DNA from 3 places in the [Pantoea] beijingensis genome. Region 2 is predicted to be linked to each of the others. Evidence: riboswitches for the same ligand, from Rfam matches in the RefSeq annotation. Region 2 holds a riboswitch; each other region holds the start of a gene.
What was found. A riboswitch is a leader RNA that binds a small molecule or an ion and turns the genes downstream of it on or off. The one in region 2 is predicted to bind thiamine pyrophosphate.

Region 1: another riboswitch for thiamine pyrophosphate. It lies ahead of thiC (phosphomethylpyrimidine synthase ThiC); the one in region 2 lies ahead of tenA (thiaminase II).
Region 3: another riboswitch for thiamine pyrophosphate. It lies ahead of thiM (hydroxyethylthiazole kinase); the one in region 2 lies ahead of tenA (thiaminase II).

What each region holds. Positions count from the first base shown of each region.
Region 1 covers NZ_CP071409.1:3,783,149-3,790,313, forward strand. The annotation lists gene hemE (uroporphyrinogen decarboxylase) at 1-711, opposite strand, end outside; gene nudC (NAD(+) diphosphatase) at 800-1,573, opposite strand; gene rsd (sigma D regulator) at 1,861-2,367, shown strand; TPP riboswitch at 2,445-2,545, shown strand; gene thiC (phosphomethylpyrimidine synthase ThiC) at 2,638-4,572, shown strand; gene thiE (thiamine phosphate synthase) at 4,569-5,213, shown strand; gene J1C60_RS17140 (HesA/MoeB/ThiF family protein) at 5,203-5,952, shown strand; gene thiS (sulfur carrier protein ThiS) at 5,949-6,149, shown strand; gene J1C60_RS17150 (thiazole synthase) at 6,151-6,927, shown strand; gene thiH (2-iminoacetate synthase ThiH) at 6,929-7,165, shown strand, end outside.
Region 2 covers NZ_CP071409.1:1,653,228-1,660,392, forward strand. The annotation lists gene J1C60_RS07340 (SDR family oxidoreductase) at 1-19, shown strand, start outside; gene J1C60_RS07345 (SDR family oxidoreductase) at 57-965, shown strand; gene J1C60_RS07350 (ABC transporter substrate-binding protein) at 1,075-2,016, opposite strand; gene J1C60_RS07355 (ABC transporter permease) at 2,042-2,812, opposite strand; gene J1C60_RS07360 (ABC transporter ATP-binding protein) at 2,809-3,558, opposite strand; gene tenA (thiaminase II) at 3,561-4,268, opposite strand; TPP riboswitch at 4,330-4,432, opposite strand; gene J1C60_RS07370 (D-2-hydroxyacid dehydrogenase family protein) at 4,620-5,528, shown strand; gene J1C60_RS07375 (3-hydroxyacyl-CoA dehydrogenase family protein) at 5,697-6,578, shown strand; gene J1C60_RS07380 (gamma-glutamylcyclotransferase family protein) at 6,777-7,112, opposite strand.
Region 3 covers NZ_CP071409.1:1,493,625-1,500,789, forward strand. The annotation lists gene J1C60_RS06725 (alpha/beta hydrolase family protein) at 1-270, shown strand, start outside; gene J1C60_RS06730 (3-phenylpropionate MFS transporter) at 385-1,581, shown strand; gene J1C60_RS06735 (SDR family oxidoreductase) at 1,615-2,358, shown strand; TPP riboswitch at 3,623-3,719, shown strand; gene thiM (hydroxyethylthiazole kinase) at 3,756-4,547, shown strand; gene thiD (bifunctional hydroxymethylpyrimidine kinase/phosphomethylpyrimidine kinase) at 4,544-5,344, shown strand; gene fbaB (class I fructose-bisphosphate aldolase) at 5,502-6,554, shown strand; gene J1C60_RS06755 (GntR family transcriptional regulator) at 6,820-7,165, opposite strand, start outside.

The DNA of each region.
Region 1 (7,165 bases), 2.0 Mb from region 2:
TTCATGCAGTAGCCCATCAACAATTTTATGCATGTAATACAATGAAAAATCGAGATAATCCCGCCCTGTCAGCACGCCGCCCCAGGTATCAAATATCATGACTGACTGCGCGCCGGCGCGAATCTGTGCATTAAGGTAAAGCGTGACGCTGTCCGCCAGTTTATCCAGCATCAGATGCAGGATTTCAGGCTCGGCGTACATCATTTTTTTAATCTTCGTAAAAGCTTTACTGCTACCGCCTTCCACCATGTAAGTCGCCAGCGTCCACGGACTGCCCGAAAAGCCGATAAGCGGCACAGCGCCGTTAAGGTTCTTACGAATGGTACGCACCGCATTCATCACATAACCTAATTCCTGTTCGGGATCGGGAATCGGAAGCTTTTCAACATCGGCACGGCAGGTAACTGGAGAGGAAAAACGTGGCCCTTCTCCCGCCTCAAACCACAGGCCGAGCCCCATTGCATCGGGGATCGTCAGGATATCCGAGAACAGGATTGCCGCATCAAGCGGATAGCGACGCAACGGCTGTAGCGTCACTTCACAGGCCAGTTCCGCATTTTTGCACAGCGACATAAAGTCACCAGCCTCCGCACGTGTCGCTTTATACTCTGGCAAATAACGCCCTGCCTGTCGCATCATCCATACCGGCGTCACATCAACCGGCTGGCGTAATAAAGCGCGTAAATAACGATCGTTCTTCAATTCGCTCATGATAAAACTCTCTAAAACACAGGCACGTAGTGTATACCCAAACCAGATTAGGGTGCAGTAAGGCCGCAATATCTATATGCAGCCACTCTCACTCTGCTTCAGCACGACATAACGCGACCGTGTCCTCAATTAAGCGGCGCGCTACCGTCCCCGCCGGTGGTAGCTGAGGTAAATTATCGTACCGGTACCAGCCAGCATCAATAAGCTCTTTCTCATCATGCTTCAGCTCACCTTCGTCATACTCGGCCATAAATGCCATCATTAATGAGTGCGGGAAAGGCCAGGGTTGCGAAGTCACATAGCGAACATTTTTAACTTTGATATTGCTCTCTTCCATCACTTCGCGTGCTACCGTCTGCTCAAGCGTTTCACCGACTTCGACAAATCCTGCCAGTACCGTATGGATCCCGTTACGGTGACGCTGATGCTGGGCCAGCAAAATTTCATCACCGCGCCGGATAGCCACAATGATACAAGGTGCTATTTGCGGATAATAACGCTGATGGCAATGACCACACAGACAGGCATTTTCGCTTTTACTCAAGTGCATTTCATGGCCACAGTAGCCGCACCAGCGATGGGAGCGATAGAATTCAGCCAGCTGTACACCTCGCCCAACCAGTTGAAAAAGTCCGGCATCTCGATCGATGATCTGCCTCACCGATCCCATATTTTCTTCGCGATTTTCACGGATCAACCAAACGGTTTCACCCTGCCAACTGCCAATCACCGATCCACGGGCCCCTGCAAGGCCGAATGCTTCAGCCGGGCCATGTGGTAACTCTCCCTGCGGTAACCAAAGTTTTTGTTCATGGCTGACAACCCACCAGCCAGCGTCTATGCTTGAAATCTCACGTTCCATAAAAAGGGTCATCCTTTGCTTCAGCAGGTAATTTGTAGTACTGATAGTTGGTGTTATATACCCTGAATAGTTCAAGCTACGAGCAACGGCAAGCTCGGGAGCCATCGGGATGACTGAACGCAGTCAACAAGCCTGCAACCTGAAGTACGACGGGTATAAAAATTGATATGTCGTGTTTAAAACTATATACCCAAAATAATTGGCATTGCATCAAAGTAACATGAGTACGTATCCCACATTGATGTAATGCCAGATATGAAGGGAATATCTCTCATAGGGAGTTGATCATGCTTAACCAGTTAGACACGTTAACCGAGCGCTTCGGAGGCAGTAATGAACTGGTCGATCTTTGGCTGAATGCGCGCCGACATTTGCTAGTTGCTTATTATGAGACGGTGGGGATTAAACCTCACAAGGATGCCCTCACAACGCTCGACGAAGAAGCGTTAGATCATTTTTGCCAGCGATTAGTCGATTACCTTTCGACCGGACATTTCAATATTTATGAGCGAATTATTGACGGACTAGAGGGAGATAGCCCATTAATCGCGGCATCACAGATTTATCCCGCGCTACAAGCTAATACTGAACGGATCATGGAGTACTACGATACCCATTTAGAAGCCGCTATCGACCATGATAACTGCCTGGAATTCCAGCAGGCGCTCTCTGGCGTGGGCGAAGCGTTGGAAGCACGCTTTACGCTGGAGGATAAGCTGATTCAACTGGCTTTCGTTCACCATCTTTCTCCATTATCCGTTGCAAATGAGTCTGCATTGGCACGGCCTGCGTAAGCATTATTCGCTGCCCGCCGCTTGTAGTTTCATTAGCCCCCCTTTATGCTGAAGTTGTAGCGACAGCGTTGCTGTGCGCTTTCTTGTCGGAGTGCCCCTCGGGGCTGAGACCGTTTATTCGGGATCCGCGGAACCTGATCAGGTTAGTACCTGCGAAGGGAACAAGAGTAAAGATACACTAACGGCGCTCTGTTATTTTCGTCGCACTGTTTGTTACTCCCTCCGAGCTCCAGACAAGCCATTTTCCTTATCAATTTCAGGATATGAGCGATGTCTACTACTGTAAATAAACCCAACCGCCGTGAGCAGCGTGCACAGGCACAGCATTTCATTGATTCCCTGCAGGGGACGGCCTTTCCCCGATCTAAACGTATCTACCTTCAAGGTTCACAGGACGATATTCGCGTCCCCATGCGAGAGATCCAGCTCAGCCCCACATTAACAGGCGGGACGAAAGACCATCCGACGTTTGAGGATAACGAACCTGTGCCGGTATACGATACGTCCGGTCCGTATGGCGATCCCGACGCGGCAATCGATGTGCATACCGGTCTGGCACGGATACGAGCAAACTGGATTGAGCAGCGTGGCGATACGGAATCTATCGGACAACGCAGCTCACTCTACACGCAGCAGCGTCTGGCCGATGAAGAGCTTGATCACCTGCGTTTTGAGCATGTTCCACAGCCCAAACGCGCGCTTTCCGGACATTGCGTCACGCAGCTACACTACGCGCGCGCCGGTATCATTACACCTGAAATGGAGTTTATTGCCCTGCGTGAAAATATGGGGCGTGAACGCATTCGTAGTGAGGTGTTATTACAGCAGCATGCTGGCAATAGCTTTGGTGCCAGCTTACCCGAGAATATCACCCCGGAATTCGTTCGTCAGGAGGTCGCTGCCGGACGCGCCATCATTCCAGCCAATATCAATCATCCCGAATCCGAACCGATGATTATCGGTCGCAACTTTCTGGTAAAAGTTAACGCAAATATCGGCAATTCTGCGGTCACCTCATCGATTGAGGAAGAGGTCGAAAAACTGGTGTGGTCAACCCGCTGGGGCGCTGACACGGTCATGGATCTCTCTACCGGCCGCTACATCCATGAAACACGGGAATGGCTGTTGCGTAACAGCCCCGTTCCCATCGGCACCGTTCCCATCTATCAGGCGCTGGAGAAAGTGAATGGCGTGGCGGAAAACCTTAACTGGGAGATGTTTCGCGATACGCTGCTGGAACAGGCTGAGCAGGGCGTCGATTACTTTACTATTCACGCGGGGGTGTTACTGCGCTATGTGCCGATGACGGCAAAACGTCTGACCGGTATTGTCTCTCGCGGTGGCTCCATCATGGCGAAATGGTGCCTTTCGCACCACCAGGAAAACTTTCTCTATCAACATTTCCGTGAAATTTGTCAGATCTGCGCCGCCTATGATGTCTCACTTTCGCTGGGCGACGGGTTGCGTCCGGGCTCCATCCAGGACGCCAATGATGAAGCCCAGTTCGCTGAGTTACATACGCTGGGCGAATTAACCAAAATCGCCTGGGAGTATGACGTGCAAGTGATGATCGAAGGCCCAGGACACGTTCCCATGCAGATGATCCGCCGTAACATGACGGAACAGCTGGAACACTGCCATGAAGCCCCCTTTTATACGCTAGGGCCTTTAACAACAGATATCGCCCCGGGCTACGATCACTTTACCTCCGGAATCGGCGCAGCAATGATTGGCTGGTTTGGCTGTGCAATGCTCTGTTACGTCACGCCGAAGGAACACCTTGGCCTGCCGAATAAAGAAGATGTGAAACAAGGGTTGATCACCTACAAAATTGCTGCGCACGCTGCCGACCTGGCAAAAGGGCATCCCGGCGCACAAATTCGCGATAATGCTATGTCGAAAGCGCGCTTTGAATTCCGCTGGGAAGATCAATTTAACCTGGCACTTGATCCCCATACCGCACGTGCTTATCACGATGAAACCCTGCCGCAGGAGTCAGGCAAAGTCGCCCATTTCTGCTCGATGTGTGGCCCTAAATTTTGCTCGATGAAAATCACACAGGAAGTCCGTGAATACGCGGCAAAACAAGCTAACGAAGCACGCCCGATTGAAATTGGCATGGCACAAATGTCCGATGCGTTCCGCCAGCGTGGTGGAGAGCTTTACCATCAACCCGCCGAGCTGGCGCACAAGGATAATCTATGACAACACCTTTCCCGGCCACGGCTAAAAAGCTGGGGCTTTATCCGGTAGTGGATAGCGTTGAATGGATAGCCCGCCTGCTGGACGCGGGCGTACGCACCATCCAGTTACGCATCAAAGACCTGCCGGAATCAGAGGCTGAGCCTGCCGTGGCCGAAGCGGTGGCGTTGGGCAAGCGCTATCAGGCCCGCCTGTTTATCAATGATTACTGGAGACTGGCAATAAAGTATGGCGCCTATGGCGTACATTTAGGCCAGGAAGATCTGGATACGGCCGATCTGGTGGCTATCCGGCAGGCAGGACTGCGCCTTGGGCTATCAACCCACGATGATGCTGAGCTGGATCGCGCGCTGGCGGTGAAGCCCTCGTATATTGCACTCGGCCATATCTTCCCCACGCAAACCAAAGCAATGCCTTCTGCGCCGCAAGGCCTGGCCGAACTGCGTCGTCACCTCACCCGCCTGAAAGATATTTCCACTGTCGCCATTGGCGGTATCAGCATCGAACGCGCACCTGAAGTATTAGCCTGCGGTCCGGGCAGTATTGCCGTCGTCAGCGCAATAACCCAGGCAGAAAACTGGCGCGAAGCAACCCAAATATTGCTCGCGCTGGCTGAGCCACCGGGAGAAAATAGTGCTGAATGATAATGACTTTCTTCGCTACAGCCGTCAGCTGCTGCTGGAAGAGTTCGGTATTGAAGGACAACAAAAACTCCAGCAGTCCAGCGTACTGATCGTCGGTCTGGGAGGGCTGGGCTCTCCCGCTGCACTTTATCTGGCCGCCGCTGGTGTGGGCAAACTGTTGCTGGCGGATGATGACACGCTTCATATCAGTAATTTACAGCGGCAAATACTGTTCCGTACCGATGAAGTTGGACAATCCAAGGTCGCGCTGGCGCAAAAACAGCTTCAGGCGCTAAATCCGCAGATTGAAGTGATTGCGCTGGAACAGCGTATGGATGAGACGACGCTAACGACGGCCATACAACAAGCCGATCTGGTGCTGGACTGCAGCGATAACATGGCAACCCGTCATGCGATTAACGCTGCCTGTGTGACCAATGATACCTCACTGGTTAGCGGCAGTGCGGTTGGGTTTAGTGGTCATCTGATGGTGATTACGCCGCCCTGGCGACAAGGCTGTTATCGCTGCCTGTGGCCGGATGACGTGGAACCAGAGCGTAACTGTCGCACCGCCGGGGTATTAGGTCCAGTCGTTGGTGTGATCGGTACGCTACAAGCCCTGGAGGCGCTGAAATTACTGGCCGGACACCCATCCGCTCTCAATGGCAAACTGCGGCTTTTCGATGGCTATCAGCACAGCTGGCGAACGCTGGATCTGGAACGGGCACCACACTGTGAAATCTGCGGAGGTAAAGCATGAAAATTGTGGTTAATGATGAACCCGTGACGCTGGATACGCCACTGACGCTGACCGCCCTACTCCAGCAACTCTCACGCCACCAGCCGGGCACGGCCTTAGCCGTCAATCAGACTATCGTGCCGCGCGCACTTTGGGATTCTCATCTTTTACAGGAGGGCGATGACCTGGTTATTTTTCAGGCCATTGCCGGGGGTTAATATGTTACAGATTGCTGATAAAACCTTTTCATCCCGGTTGTTCACCGGGACCGGGAAATTCGCTAATGCGACGCTGATGCTGGAGTCGATTCGCGAATCAGGCTCTCAGTTGGTTACCATGGCGATGAAACGTGTCGATCTTAAAGGTGGCGAGGACGGAATTCTGGCACCGCTTCAACAATTGGGCGTGCAGCTCTTACCGAATACCTCGGGAGCAAAAACCGCCGCCGAAGCGGTGTTTGCAGCGCGACTGGCGCGTGAAGCGCTGGGAACGCACTGGCTTAAGCTCGAAATCCATCCCGATGTCCGTTACCTGCTGCCCGATGCGATCGAAACACTGAAAGCCGCGGAGCAATTAGTCAAAGAGGGTTTTGTGGTGCTGCCCTACTGCGGAGCCGATCCCGTGCTGTGCAAACGACTGGAGGAAGCCGGGTGTGCCGCAGTGATGCCGCTGGGTGCGCCGATTGGCAGCAATCAGGGGTTGAAAACCCGCGATCTGTTGGAAATCATTATTGAACAGGCAAACGTGCCGGTGGTCATTGATGCCGGTATTGGCGCTCCCAGCCACGCCAGCGAAGCGCTGGAAATGGGGGCTGATGCCGTACTGGTCAATACGGCTATTGCCGTGGCACGCGATCCCCGGCAGATGGCGCGGGCGTTTCGCCTTGCCGTTGAAGCTGGCAGGCTGGGTTATCAGAGCGGTTTGGGACAACGGCATCAGCAGGCTGTGGCCTCCAGCCCATTAACATCATTCCTGCAGCACAGCGAGGAGCTATAAAATGAGTAGCTTTGTGACGAATTGGGAAGCGCTGGACTGGGATGACATCGGGATGCGCATTAACAGTAAAACGGCAGCGGACGTTGAGCGGGCCTTAAATGCCCCTCGCGTTGGCCGGGAAGAGCTGATGGCCCTGCTCTCACCTGCGGCAGCGGCATGGCTTGAACCGCTAGCCCAAAAAGCGCAAAGGCTCACGCGTCAGCGCTTTGGCAATACGGTTAATTTTTTCGTCCCCCTC
Region 2 (7,165 bases):
AAATGGCGGCATTATTTAACCCCTACAAACGGGCATCCAGCCCTGGAGAGAGTGAAATGAGCAAGAAAAATATTCTGATCACCGGTGCTTCAAGTGGTTTCGGACGCATTACTGCAGAAGCGTTAGCGCGTGCCGGACATACGGTGTATGCCTCAATGCGAGATATTGCTGGTCGTAATGCACACAATGCTGCCGAAATGGCGGAAACGGCTAAGCGTGAAGGCGTGGATCTGCGCGCTATCGAGCTTGACGTGCAATCAGAACCTTCTATCGATGCTGCCGTAAGCAAAATTATCGCTGACGTCAATCAGATCGATGTTTTGATCCATAATGCCGGCCACATGATGTTCGGTCCTGCGGAGGCATTTACGCCGGAGCAGTATGCCCAGCAATATGATGTTAACGTCCTTGGTACCCAGCGTGTTAACCGGGCCGCACTGCCGCATATGCGTCGGCATGGGCAAGGCTTACTGGTTTGGATATCATCAAGCAGCTCTGCTGGGGGAACGCCGCCGTACCTGGCTCCTTATTTTGCAGCGAAAGCCGCGATGGATGAATTGGCGGTATTATATGCGCGTGAATTAAGCCGCTGGGGTATTGAAACCACCATCATCGTTCCCGGTGCCTTTACAAAAGGAACCAACCACTTTGCTCATTCCGGCCGACCTGCGGATGAAGCGCGGCTGGCCGAATATGAAGCGGGCCCTTATGCCGGGTTTGGTGAGCAAGTTCAGCAGGCGTTTGCCCGCATTGTACCGGATGATGCTGATGTGGGTGGCGTTGCCGATGCGATTGTCGAGGTGGTCGATTTGCCGTTTGGCAAACGCCCGTTCCGCGTACACTATGATCCTACCCAGGACGGTGCGGAAGTTGGTTTTATGGTGCTGGACCGTCTGCGTGCAGAGATGTTACATCGGGTTGGCCTCGGCGATTTGCTCAAACCTCATGTCCGCAGTCAATCATAACTGTTGCAGCAACCCCCTATCTCTGTAGCAAAGCATAACGAAGGAAGAATTATCGTGACGACACGGAAAACCGCCCGATTTATTCTCGGGCGGAGTCATGAGTCGGTGGCTATTCAATACCGGGTTCTATCGCGTACATGTCTACCGGCGTTATCTTAGTGATCAACTTATTTTCGAAAAGAAATTGTTCATAAGCCTGATAACGTGCGCGATCCAGCCGCGCCGGGTCACGTGCAAATAGTGGCAGAGTTTTCATCCATGCCTGATGGTTTAGCGCGGTATTTAACTGCGGATATTTTCGGGCAAACTGTGTCCAGGACTCTTCAGGATGAGCGTGCAGGAAGTCACTGCCCTGTTTTAATGCGATGAGGAATTTGCGGATTTTAGGCTGATTTACCGCATCGCGGTTGGCGACAATAATTAGCTCGTCGTAAGCCGGAACGCCGTAATCCTCCACGTTTAATACTACCGGATCTTTCCCCTGCAGTTTCAGCTCTACTGCTTCAATATTGCGATAGCCCCCAATAACCGCATCCACCTGTCCTGCGAGTAGCGCGCTGGTTAATTGGAAATTAACGTTAATTAACTTGATATCATTGGCATTGAGCTGCTCATGTTGCAGCATGGTGGCCAGTATCGCATTTTCGATTCCGCTGACGGAATAACCGATTTTTTTCCCTTTTAGCCCCGCAGGAGAGGTAATCGTTTTATCCAGGGTGATAACGGTATTAAGGGGGGAATTGATTAATGTTCCGACGCGCATCAACGGCAGATTTTGGTCAGCAAAAAAGTGCAATTGCGGTTGATAGGTGATGGCGAGGTCGGCCTGCTTTGCTGCCACCAGTCGCGGCGGTAAAGCCGGATCGGAAGGGGGGACGATCTTCACGTCGAGCCCCTGGGCTTTGAACGCGCCGATCTGTTCGGCCACCATAATGGGGGCGTGATCGGGATTAATATACCAGTCGAGGATCAGCGTCAGTTTTTCTGCCGCGTTGGCGTGGGTCGCCAGTACGACGCTAAGCAGCAGGCCAAAGAAGGTTTTTTCTATCATTTTTCTTACTCTTATCGTTGAGAAGTTATGCATCGTTTTCCGGCGCCCAGACAATCAGACGCAGCAATAGGGCATCAACCGCTACCCATAGCAGGATGGTCATGACGACCAGAATAAACAGCGCGGCAAAGCAGATATCGGTCTGCATACGTGCGTTGGCGTTAAGCATGACGTAACCTAATCCTTCCGCCGAGCCGACCCATTCCCCAATGATGGCACCGATGGGGGCAACGGCGGCGGCCATACGCAGGCCGGAACCAAAGGCTGGCAGCGCCGCCATCAGCCGAACGTGCCGTAACTGTGCCCACGGTGACGCGCGCAGAGTACGAGCCAGATCGAGGTAGTCGTTGTTTACCCGGCGCAACCCATCAAAGAAGGCAGAGGCGACCGGAAAAAAAATGACCAGCACCGCCATGGCCACTTTGGCGCTCATCCCAAAACCGAACCACAGCACCAGTAGTGGAGCCAATGCAAATACCGGTATTGCCTGGCTGGTCAGTAGCAGCGGCATCAGCCAGCGTTGTAATCGTGGAGAGAAGATCATGCTCAGTGCCAGCAGCACGCCGAGCAGGACGCCGATCGTCAGACCGCTGACGATTTCGCTGGCGGTCACCAGCGAGTGATACGCAAGATAATCTCGCCCGTACCAGAGGGCCTTCGCGACCGCGATGGGCGAGGGCAGCAGAAAGGAGGGAATATTGCTCAGGGTGGCCAGCCACCACAATAGTAGTAGGCCGAAACATACCGTCAGACCACGGCGCAGGCGTGAAAGACGTCCTTCAGAAAGGGGTTTCATTCTGCTGCCCTCACCAGCTGTTGTAATAGTTCAGCCTGGCTCTTCAGCAAGTTAGCATCATCTGGTGCGCGCGGCGGTTGACCCGCGATGTGATGCGAAGCATCAATACCGGCAGGGTAACGAGAGAGTACCAGCAGGCGATGACTTAAACGGCAAGCCTCCATTGGGTCGTGGGTAATCAGTAATACGGTATGCTGCGCTAGCAGTTCGGCAGCCAGTGTCTGGATCATGGCGCGGGTAATTGCATCCAGTGCTGAAAAGGGCTCATCCATCAGGACAATCGGCTGACGTTCGTACAGGGTGCGGGCGATAGCGGCACGCTGTCGCATCCCCCCCGATAGTGTGCCGGGTAATGCGTTGCCATAGCCGCATAATCCCACGCGTTCAAGCAGGTGTCTGGCCCATTCCTTATTGGCCTTTTCACCACGTAAGCGTGCGCCGAGAGTAATGTTTTCGTCGATCGTCAGCCACGGATAGAGGAGATCTTTCTGCCCCATCCACGCGATGCGTCCGGCGATGGGAAGGCCATCACTGCCGATTACCGTTCCCGACGTTGGTTTTGACAGACCGGCAATAATTTTTAGCAGGCTGGTTTTTCCTGCCCCACTGGCACCAAGTAGCGCCACAATGCTACCGCTGTCGATATCCAGATTGAGCCCTTCAAAAAGGGTTTGCTGGCCAAAGCGCAGAGTGAGATCGCGAACCCTTATTCCTGGCGGAACAGTGCCACTGCTGAGGGTGGACATGTTCACAGTGGATACAACGCTGCAGTTTTTTCTGATGCGTTTAGTCCCATCTGCCAAAAGGCCGTTTCCAGCTGGGTCGCGGTGGTGAAAACTTGTGAAAGCTCACTAAAGCGCGCCTGTGCGCCGCGCTGCTGACCAACGTTTTCCAGCAAATCAAGTGAAGCCTTCACGCCAGCAAGATAGGTTTTATCACCGTAGTTTCGTATCCATGAAGCATAACGATGACCTTCTATGCGGGTGGACGTTTCGTTTAACAGGCGCAGACCAATTTCCGCATAGCCCGCAACGCAAGGCATTAAAGCAGCAAGCAGATCCAGCGCATCACCCGAGTGACCAATATCCAGTACATAGCGAGTGTAATTCATGGTTTCTGCAGCTTCGGGCTGCCGGGCCATTTCTGCCTCATTCAATCCCCAACGGGTGCAATAGTCGACGTGTAACGGCAGTTCAGAGACGATGGCATTGAGTGAGGCGGTGGCCATACGCATTTCAGGTAAGGTGCGTAATTTGCTGACCAGCAGTGCATAGGCGCGGGCAAAATGGATCAGGAACAGATAATCCTGCGTAAGATAATGGCGGAATGCAGACTCAGGGAGCGTGCCTGCACCGAGTGATTGCACAAAGGGATGGGTAACGTAATCCTGCCAGTGGCGTCCCGCCTGCTGGCGGAGTTGTCCGTAAAGACCGAGCTCAAACAGAGTCGTATACATGGGACCTCCTGAAAGTAAATGGAGATCCGGGTGCGCTGAGGTATGAACAGACAACGGCTGAGAGCCATTGCCAACCCGTCCCTTCGCTGGCATGACCCAGATCAGGTTCAAAGGGTTCGGCTTGCGCCATCTCAGCCCTTTACAGGACACCCCTCGGAGCAGACTTTTATACGATATTTATTTTTTGATTACAATGTTGATGGCCGCGGATATGTGATTGAATCGAGAGATGACAAATGGCCCTCTGAGGCCGATGTGGGGTTGATATGTTGAGGCAGCTGAAAAGGGGAGGATGCTGTGGCTACAATAAATTGTGTCATTTTGGATGATTATCAAAACGTCGCATCGCGAATGGCAGACTGGTCGCTATTGGCTGACCGCGTGACTGTTTCTTATTTACACGAGGCGATCCGCGACCGGACTACGTTGATCACGACGCTGTATGATGCCGATATTGTTGTCGCCATGCGTGAGCGCACCCCACTCGACAGTGCGCTGTTTGCGGCGTTGCCAAACCTGAAACTTATTATTACTTCTGGTATGAGAAATGCTGCTATAGATCTTGCGGCTGCAAAGCAGCGGGACATTGTGGTTTGCGGAACGGAAGGGGGGAGTGAGGCGCCGACAGAGTTAACGTGGGCGTTGATATTGGGGCTTGCCCGCCATCTGCACATTGAAAACCGCAATCTGGTACAAGGTGGGCCGTGGCAATCGACGCTGGGTACCACGCTTAATGGAAAAAAAATAGGGTTAATCGGGCTGGGCAAAATTGGTAAAAAAATGGCCATCCTTGCTCAGGCCTTTGGTATGTCAGTTTGTGCCTGGAGTCCTAATCTTACGCGGGCCCGCGCCAGTGAGGCTGGCGTCGAATTTTGTGCGACGAAAGACGCTTTGCTGACACGCTGCGATTTTGTCTCGCTTCATCTTATCTGCTCCGGCACGACTCAGGGTATTTTGCAGTATGCCGATCTGAAGAAAATGAAACAAAGCGCCTACTTAATCAATACCTCACGCGCGGCGCTGCTGGAAAAAGGTGCGCTCCTGATGGCGTTAAAAAATGGGGATATTGCCGGTGCTGGAATTGATGTATTTGAAGAAGAGCCGCTACCCGCTGATTCAGACTATCGTCAGGCGCCTAACCTACTGGCATTGCCGCATTTGGGCTATGTCAGTGACAGCAATTATCGTCAATACTTTCCGCAGACGGTGGAGAACATTCAATGCTGGCTGGCGGGTGAGCCTGTCAGAAGAATAAATTGATGATGCAGGGGAGAGGCTGCATTTTTTATCTGGAAACGGCAGAGATTTCACCTGTTCCCTGAATGATTTTGCGTATATACCCGGGATAATTTCGCTGCTAGCCAATAATGCTAGCGACGTGTCTGAAGGGTATCAATCAACTTTAATATAATACTCAGAGGGTTAAGTATGAGCGATTTACCTGCGGATAATTTTGGTGCTGCACCTGTTGCGATCGTGGGGGCAGGCACGTTGGGTCGGCGTATTGCGTTAATGATGTTTGCCCATGGCGTTCGGGTACGGCTTTATGACGCTCAACCTACCTCGGCGCAGGCGGCTTTAACATTCATTGAGCAACAGGCACCTGCATTGGCCGAGAGAACAGGGCATATCGCGGGGAAGATTGAAATTAGTACAGACCTTTCACAGGCCGTAGAAGGCGCCTGGCTGATCATTGAGGCTATTCCTGAAGATATTGAACTTAAGCGAGCGTTGTTTGGGGAGCTGGATCGGCTTGCGTCAAGCAGCGCTATTTTGGCGAGTAACTCTTCCTCATACCCTTCCAGCCAGATGATTGACCAGGTCAGCGCACAAGGCCGAAGCAGAGTGGTGAATACCCATTTTTATATGCCGCCAACGCAAAATGCGGTTGAAATTGCCAGTTGCGGGCATACCGAAGACGCAATTATCACGCGCCTCAACCATTTCTTCCCCCGCTGCGGATTTTATCCTTTTGTTGTACGTAAAGAGAGCGTCGGCTTTATTTTTAATCGTGTCTGGGCGGCGGTTAAACGTGAATGTCTTGAGGTGGTGGCGACTGGCGTATCAACGCCGGAAGATGTTGATGGTATTTATAAGGTGAGCCTTGGCGCGCAGTTTGGCCCCTTCGAGATGATGGACAGAATTGGTTTGGATGTGGTGTACAATATTGAAAAACACTATGCCGCCTTAAATCCCGAACTCTCGGCCCAACCTCTTAAGTTACTGAAGGAATATATTAATCAGGGGCATTTGGGGATGAAAACGGGGCAGGGGTTTTATCAGTATGATGATAAAGGCCAGCGGCGATAGCACCCATCGGTAAGGTTGTCCCTCACAGTTGAGTCTTATTGACAAGGCGCGCTCATAGCCCCGGGCATTCGCAATGTCGAGCTTTACAGGCCTTGGTGTTAATTGTTTCGGGGCCTGTTTAGCGAGCATCTAAACGATAAATTACAGTTTTAAATCGTGCAGGAAAACCTGCCGCTGGGCCGAAAATAGGGGGCACGGCTACGGTCCCGTTTGCGGTTGTAACTGATAGATCCATGCGGTGATCTGCTGGTTATTCAGCGTGGTTACACTCACCTCAACACGATCATAACCATCTTCAAACTCGTCTAACATGGGCCAGTGAGCCTCCAGGTTATCGGATAAAAATAAGTAACCATTTACTCGTGGTCCATTTTTATCCAGTACTATTCCTGGGAAGTCTGCGGCAGCTCCCCAGCCATATTCGTAAAATGTACCGGTCACATAACCTTGCAGCCACTCACCGCCGATGTTCTCAAGTATGTGTGCATTAGAGTGACCTAAGCGTAACGTACCGTAAACAAATAAAGACGCCATTTTCCCTCATCAGTTAACATAATGAATACACAATCAACAGGCGCTTAGCCGCT
Region 3 (7,165 bases), 160 kb from region 2:
GGGGGCGATGCCATTGAAATGCAGAATATTTTCGACCAGCTAGCTCTGACCGTACAGGAGCAAAGTACGACGGACATTTTGTCAATTCATGGTGCGCTGGATGATATATTTCCGGTGGCGGCGTTAGAGGATATGCACCAGGCTTTGGGAGATCAACACCCGCTTAAAGTCTACCCATCGGAGGCGCATGTTTGTCTGAATTATATTAATCAATATAGTATTGAGGTTGCTGATTGGCTAGCACAGAAGTTGGCTAAGTCCGTTGGTTAATCGAGAAATTTTCATTCTAACCTATCATGCGGTTCGGCTTTTTATTTTTTGCATCTAAAGATTATTTTTATTTAATTATGGTCTTCTCTGTATATTAATTTTTTGGTGAGAGAAATGAATCATTTTACAAAAACTCGATTTGCTCTGATTTATTTCAGCATGTTTTCCTTTATTGGAATACACATGCCATTTTGGCCAGTATGGCTGGAGTATAAAGGTATTTCCCCATCAGGTATTGCCGTCCTAACGGCATTATCATTTGCCTTGAAAATTGTTTTTACCCCGGCGGTATCAAAAATTGTCGATCGCTCTGGGCAGCGACGGGAGGCAGTCATTATTCTGGCCTGTGGGCTTTTCGCCAGCATAATAATATTTTCTCAAACGGACAGTTTTATTCCTATCCTGTTGTTGACGATATTGAGTTTTGCCTGTTGGTCACCAGTTATGTCACTGACTGAGAGTTTGGCTACGGTAGCGTCCAGAGAGCAAAAGTTTGATTACGGAAAAGTGCGACTTTGGGGCTCGGTCGGGTTTATGGCTGTGGCTATATTTTCAGGTAAATTGTTGGAGCGCTTTGGTGAGCCTGCTCTGCTATGGTCTATTTGCGGCGTGGCTGGCCTGTTGTTCATTTCCTCATGTCTGCTGCCAAAAGTTCCTGTGTCGATGGTAAAGAATCAGGATGTTAATACCTCTGTCTTTTTCAGAAGTAAGTGGTTTGTCTGTTTCTTGATCGCGGCCACTCTAATTCAGGGCAGCCATGCTGCATATTATACTTTCGGTTCCATTCACTGGCGTACTGAAGGATTGTCGGATCAAATCATCGGGATACTTTGGGGTAGCAGCGTGGCGGGGGAGGTGATGGTATTCGCCTTTGGGCGGTTGCTGCTCTCCCGATTAGGCTCTATTAATGTATTAGCTATCGGCGGAGCTGCAGCGGCATTACGCTGGCTGGTGATCGGCAGTACCGATGATCTGTTTTGGCTGTTGATTGCACAATGCTTACATGCATTGTCCTTTGGCGCCAGTCATTTTGCCGCGATGCAAATTATTACTGATAGAGTAGATGCCTCGTTGTCATCAACGGCACAAGGTATTTATTCCGCCTTTTCTATGGGGCTTGGTATGGGGGTGTTTGTACTGCTCTCTGGGCCGCTCTATGCATCTCTGTTGGGCGGTACGTTTTACGTCATGTCTGCTGTGTCGCTCTTGGGTACAGCCTTTTTGCTGCTGCTGAGATCGGCGCAGATGAATAAAATTTCACTCAGTAATCCCCCTCAGACCACGGAACAGGTGACACCTGGTACTGCTTGAAGCTTTTAACATTGACTAATAAGGAATAAAGGTATGACATTACAAAAAACGGATAAAAAAGTAGCGCTTGTTACCGGCGGTTCTGGCGGTATTGGCAGTGAGCTGGTGCGCCGCCTGGCAGCAACCGGGATATCTGTCGTATTTACCTATGCGACAGCAGAAAAGGAAGCCAGTAATGTTGTTGCCTCAATTAAAGCCAATGGAGGAGAGGCGAACGCCATTCATGCCGATATCAGCCAACTGGATGATATCGCCGCTCTGTTCCATTTTGTCCAGGATCAATATGGGCAGCTTGATTATGTTATTAATAACGCGGGCGTGATTGTGCCCGGCCCTATAGCGGGGGTTACCAATGAACTGTATGAAAAAGTGTTTGATGTCAATGTGCGTGGAGCCTTGTTCATACTGCAAGAGGCGGCAACCCTACTGCGTAATGGGGGGCGTATTATCAATATCTCATCAACAATGGTAGCCGCACCGATTGCTGGTTCCGCACTCTACGCTGCGAGCAAGGCAGCATTGGAGTTGTTTAGTCGAGTTTTGGCAAAGGAAGTAGGTGCCAGAGATATTACCGTTAATAGCTTAAGACTTGGTGCCACTATACCGGGAATGTTTGCTAAAGCCCCACCAGAGCGGCAAGCGGCTTTTGCCGCAGCATCGCCATTTAATCGTCTTGGAGCGCCACAGGATGTCGCAGATGTCGTGGCTTTCTTGTTGAGTGAGGGAGGGCGCTGGATCACCGGGCAGACTATTACCGTTGATGGTGGTGCGACCTGATATAAACCAGGCCCACATTATTAATCAGCGCAGCGGCTCTTTGCTGCTGTGCTGAGTTAGCTTAATCGCCTAAGACTGTTCCATCGATATTCTGTATTTTTTTAAAAGCAACACTTAAGATTTCGGTGCGGGTATAGTTTGAGTAAAAAGTGCTGCTGTAAATGAAGGCGATTATACTTTTTATTATCAGGGTAAAATTAATAATAAGTTAAGAATGCAAGTCAAAAAATGTAATTCTAGTGTTTAATCTGTTGTTGGATTATTAAATGATTTCTATTTAACTTTGTCTGTAAAAGAAATTGACAATCAAAGTTACGTTCTTGACGGCAATATGTAAGGGAATTCCAGTTTAGTTACAGGTGTTAGCAATTAAGCTTTCAAGCTTGATTGGTTAAATTATTTTAGGATGGGCAGCCCTCTTTTCATGGTTTTTATTTTTTCTCTTTCATCTGCGAATATTTGATGAATCTCATCACGAATCTTCCTTTTGTATTATCTATCGCCTGAATTATAGTTGTCGATTTTAATCTTTTTTGAACCTTGAGTGATCGGTCTCCAGCCTTCTCTCATTTTTTATCTGTTCGGCTATCTGAGTCATCGGATTACGTGCGCCTAAGTAATCTATCCCATAAAATGATGACATATCATACTCGTATTCATTGGCGTCTCTTTTAGTTGAGTTTGCTTTCCTCGGACTACTAATAATTATTTTTTATTTGGTTATATTTATAAAGATTACTTGATAATATTTTCCCGTTTTTCAATGCGCTTATTCTTCTAAAGGGAGTTGAATGTTTTTTTCTTCCCTATAGTCTGCATTGGTTAGCGATGGATCAAATTCAATTTCAATATTATAATCGGATGCATTAACTCTGTTCGCTACGTTAATGTCAAAATAAAATGCAGCCCAATCATTAGGCTCAAGGGTAACAACAACGTGCTGCTGTGATGCTCATTCAACCATTCGTGTTGTTTCTTTGGCGAGTAGTTTCGTTACACGCCATAAGAAAAAGTAGCTACTGTGGTCAAGGCTGCTGCAACTTCTGTCATTTGTTTCTCTCATTTATCAAAATTGGCTAATTAAGATAATCAACAGATTTTATCTCTGCATGATGGGGCGAGAATTGTTCGTTTTTCTGTCCTGCCATGGAGGTGCAAACTGAGGTACAAGGTGGGTGACAGCGTGAAGAAGCGTTAACCGGAAGGGCAGGCTTGCATCAACTAGCGACTTCCCCTAATCTGGCAAAAAGTAAAGAAATTCATTCTACATGACTCGGGGTGCCCTTCCTTGTGAAGGCTGAGAAAGACCCGTACCACCTGATCTGGATAATGCCAGCGTAGGGAAGTCAAATGCCTGGCCGCATTCGTCTTCCGATCGCCGGCCAGGAGTGTTTAGTATGCATCAGCCCCTTCCCGTTTCTGGCGCAATCGTCGCCGAATACCTCTCCCTATTTCGCCAACAAGCACCGTTGGTGCACTGTATGACCAATGATGTGGTGCAAAGCTTTACTGCGAATGTGCTGCTGGCACTTGGCGGTTCTCCTGCCATGGTGATCGAGGCTGAGGAGGCTGCACAGTTTAGTGCGATCGCCGATGGTTTGCTGATCAATGTAGGAACCTTAACCCGAAGCCGGGCCGATGCGATGTTAAGCGCAGTCGGTGCCGCTGTTAATGCCAATACGCCCTGGACGCTTGATCCGGTTGCGGTAGGCGGTTTGACATTCCGCAGTGAGTTTTGCCGGCGTTTGCTGGTGTCGAAGCCGGCAGCGATACGCGGCAACGCGTCGGAAATATTGGCTTTGTCGGGGAATGTACAGCATGGGCGCGGTGTAGACAGCCAGCATCAGGCTGAGGCAGCCATCGCCGCCGCCACACAGCTTGCCCGGCAGACCGGTGCGGTGGTGGTGGTCACCGGGGCTATCGACTATGTCACCGATGGTGAACAGTTGCTGCAGGTAATGGGCGGCTCACCGCTGATGACGCGTGTGGTCGGCACCGGTTGTGCGTTATCCGCTGTTGTTACGGGTTTTACGGCATTAGCGGGCGATCGCTTGTACGCAATTGCCAGTGCCTGCCGGGTAATGTCCTGTGCAGGCGAGCGAGCGACCGCGCGGAGCAGTGGGCCGGGGAGTTTTGCCCCGGCGTTTCTGGATGAATTATGGCAGTTGGATGCGGAGGTGTTGGCATGAAACGCATTAATGCACTCACCATCGCTGGTACCGATCCCAGCGGCGGCGCCGGTATCCAGGCGGATTTAAAGGCTTTTTCGGCACTCGGCGCTTATGGCACCAGTGTGATTACCGCGCTGGTGGCGCAGAACACGCACGGCGTACAGTCGGTTTACCGTATTGACCCTGAATTTGTTGCCGCACAGCTCGATTCCGTGCTCTCGGATGTTCGTATCGATAGCGCCAAAATAGGTATGCTGGCGGAGAGCGATATCGTTGAGGTCGTCGCGGAACGTTTACAACAGGCGGCACTGCCGTATGTGGTGTTGGATACCGTCATGCTGGCGAAAAGCGGTGATCCGCTTTTGTCTGAACGCGCCATCATCACCCTGCGCCAGCGCTTGTTACCGCAGGTATCGTTGATTACGCCAAATCTGCCTGAAGCCGCGGCTTTGTTGGAATGCGGTATTGCAAAAAATGAGCATGAGATGCGGGTACAGGGAAGGGCGCTGCTGGCAATGGGTTGCCAGGCGGTGCTGATGAAGGGAGGCCATCTTAGTGAGCAAGAGAGCCCGGACTGGTTGTTTACCGCCAGCGAGGAACGACGTTTTACCGCCCCCCGCGTATTGACGCGCCACACGCATGGTACCGGATGCACACTATCGTCGGCGCTGGCGGCATTGCGCCCGCGTCATCGTGACTGGGTACAGACAGTGCAAGAGGCGAAAAGTTGGTTGCAGGGTGCGTTACAACATGCTGATACATTGGAAGTCGGGAGCGGAATCGGACCGGTACATCATTTTTATCGTTGGTGGTAGCGTAACGTTAACGTTGCACTTTTTACTGCGGACGGGTCTGAAAAATGGAGTCAGCAATTTGCCTTTGCAGGGCGATCGGGTGCAGGCTAAGGGAGTCGGAACGTTTCGGCAATCGGGCTGAAGGGTTGTGACGCTTATTCACTTCTCAGGAGCTAGCATGACGGACATCGTACAGTTATTGGGCAAAGAAGCTGACCAACTTCTGCAACATCGCTGCATGACCATTCCCGCGGAAAGCCTCTATCTACCTGGCGCGGATTATGTCGACCGGGTGATGATTGATAACAATCGCTCCCCTGCGGTGCTACGCAATATGCAAACTCTCTACAACACCGGACGCCTGGCTGGAACGGGATACCTCTCTATCCTGCCCGTCGATCAGGGCGTCGAACATTCAGCGGGTGCCTCTTTTGCCGCAAATCCGCTTTACTTTGACCCAAAAAACATCGTTGAACTGGCGATTGAGGCCGGATGTAACTGCGTGGCATCGACCTATGGTGTACTGGCGTCGGTGTCGCGTCGTTACGCCCATCACATTCCTTTTATGGTTAAGTTGAACCACAATGAAACGCTAAGTTATCCGACGCAATATGATCAAACCCTATACGCCAGCGTGGAGCAGGCATTTAATCTGGGGGCGGTCGCCGTGGGGGCAACGATCTACTTTGGTTCCGAACAGTCGCGGCGCCAGATTGAGGAGATTTCCGTGGCGTTTGAACGTGCGCATGAATTAGGTCTGGTCACCGTACTCTGGGCGTATCTGCGCAACAACAGCTTTAAAAAAGACGGCACGGATTATCACTCCAGTGCCGACCTTACCGGACAAGCTAACCATCTTGCCGCGACCATCGGTGCCGATATTGTTAAGCAGAAAATGGCGGAAAATAACGGCGGTTACAACGCGGTGCAATTCGGCTATACCGATGAGCGCGTTTACAGCAAGCTGACCAGTGAAAACCCGATTGATTTGGTACGTTACCAGTTAGCTAATTGCTATATGGGACGTGCAGGGCTGATAAACTCCGGTGGTGCCGCCTCGGGTGAGACCGATATCGCCGAGTCTGTTCGTACCGCGGTGATTAATAAGCGCGCGGGCGGTATGGGGCTGATTTTGGGGCGTAAAGCGTTTAAAAAATCGATGAAAGAGGGCGTAGCGCTGATTAATTCTGTGCAGGATGTGTATCTTGCCAAAGAGGTGACTATTGCTTAGGGCCAACCCGGCAAACAGGGTATTTTGTGCATTGGCCGATGCGGGTTCTCTCCTGGATCCGCGCTAAGTGAACGACCACCCGTCTTTGTTATTCCTGAATGGGGTTTCGTTCATTTCCGGATGACCGTGCAGGGCCGGTTAGCGCTGGCCCTGCACCTGCGTCGTCGCCTTGATGCCGCCCGAATGATTTAGGGTATAAATGCTTTTCCTGAAACGGCAGGAGGTTGAGGTAACCAACCATCCGGCCCCTTAAACGCTGCAATGATTAAGGTTGTTCAAACCAGTCGCTATTCTGCTCGGCAATCGGCGTAATGGAGAAAATCATCTCCTGCAAATGCCGCCGCAGCGCCGTTTCGGCAGCATCGGCATCGTTATTGACCAGCGCACGATAAATTTTCTCATGCTGTTCAATCAAACTTTCCGGTGGAGAAACTTCGCTTAGCGTTAAAAAGCGCACACGGTCCATGGCGGCTTTGATGTTTTCAACCGTTTCCCATGCCAGCTCACACTGAATGCTTCTGGCTATCAGACGATGGAACTCATCATCCAGCAGTAGAAATGCATGACTGTCATGGCGGCCTGCTGCCATTTTTTGTAGCTGAAGATTGTGC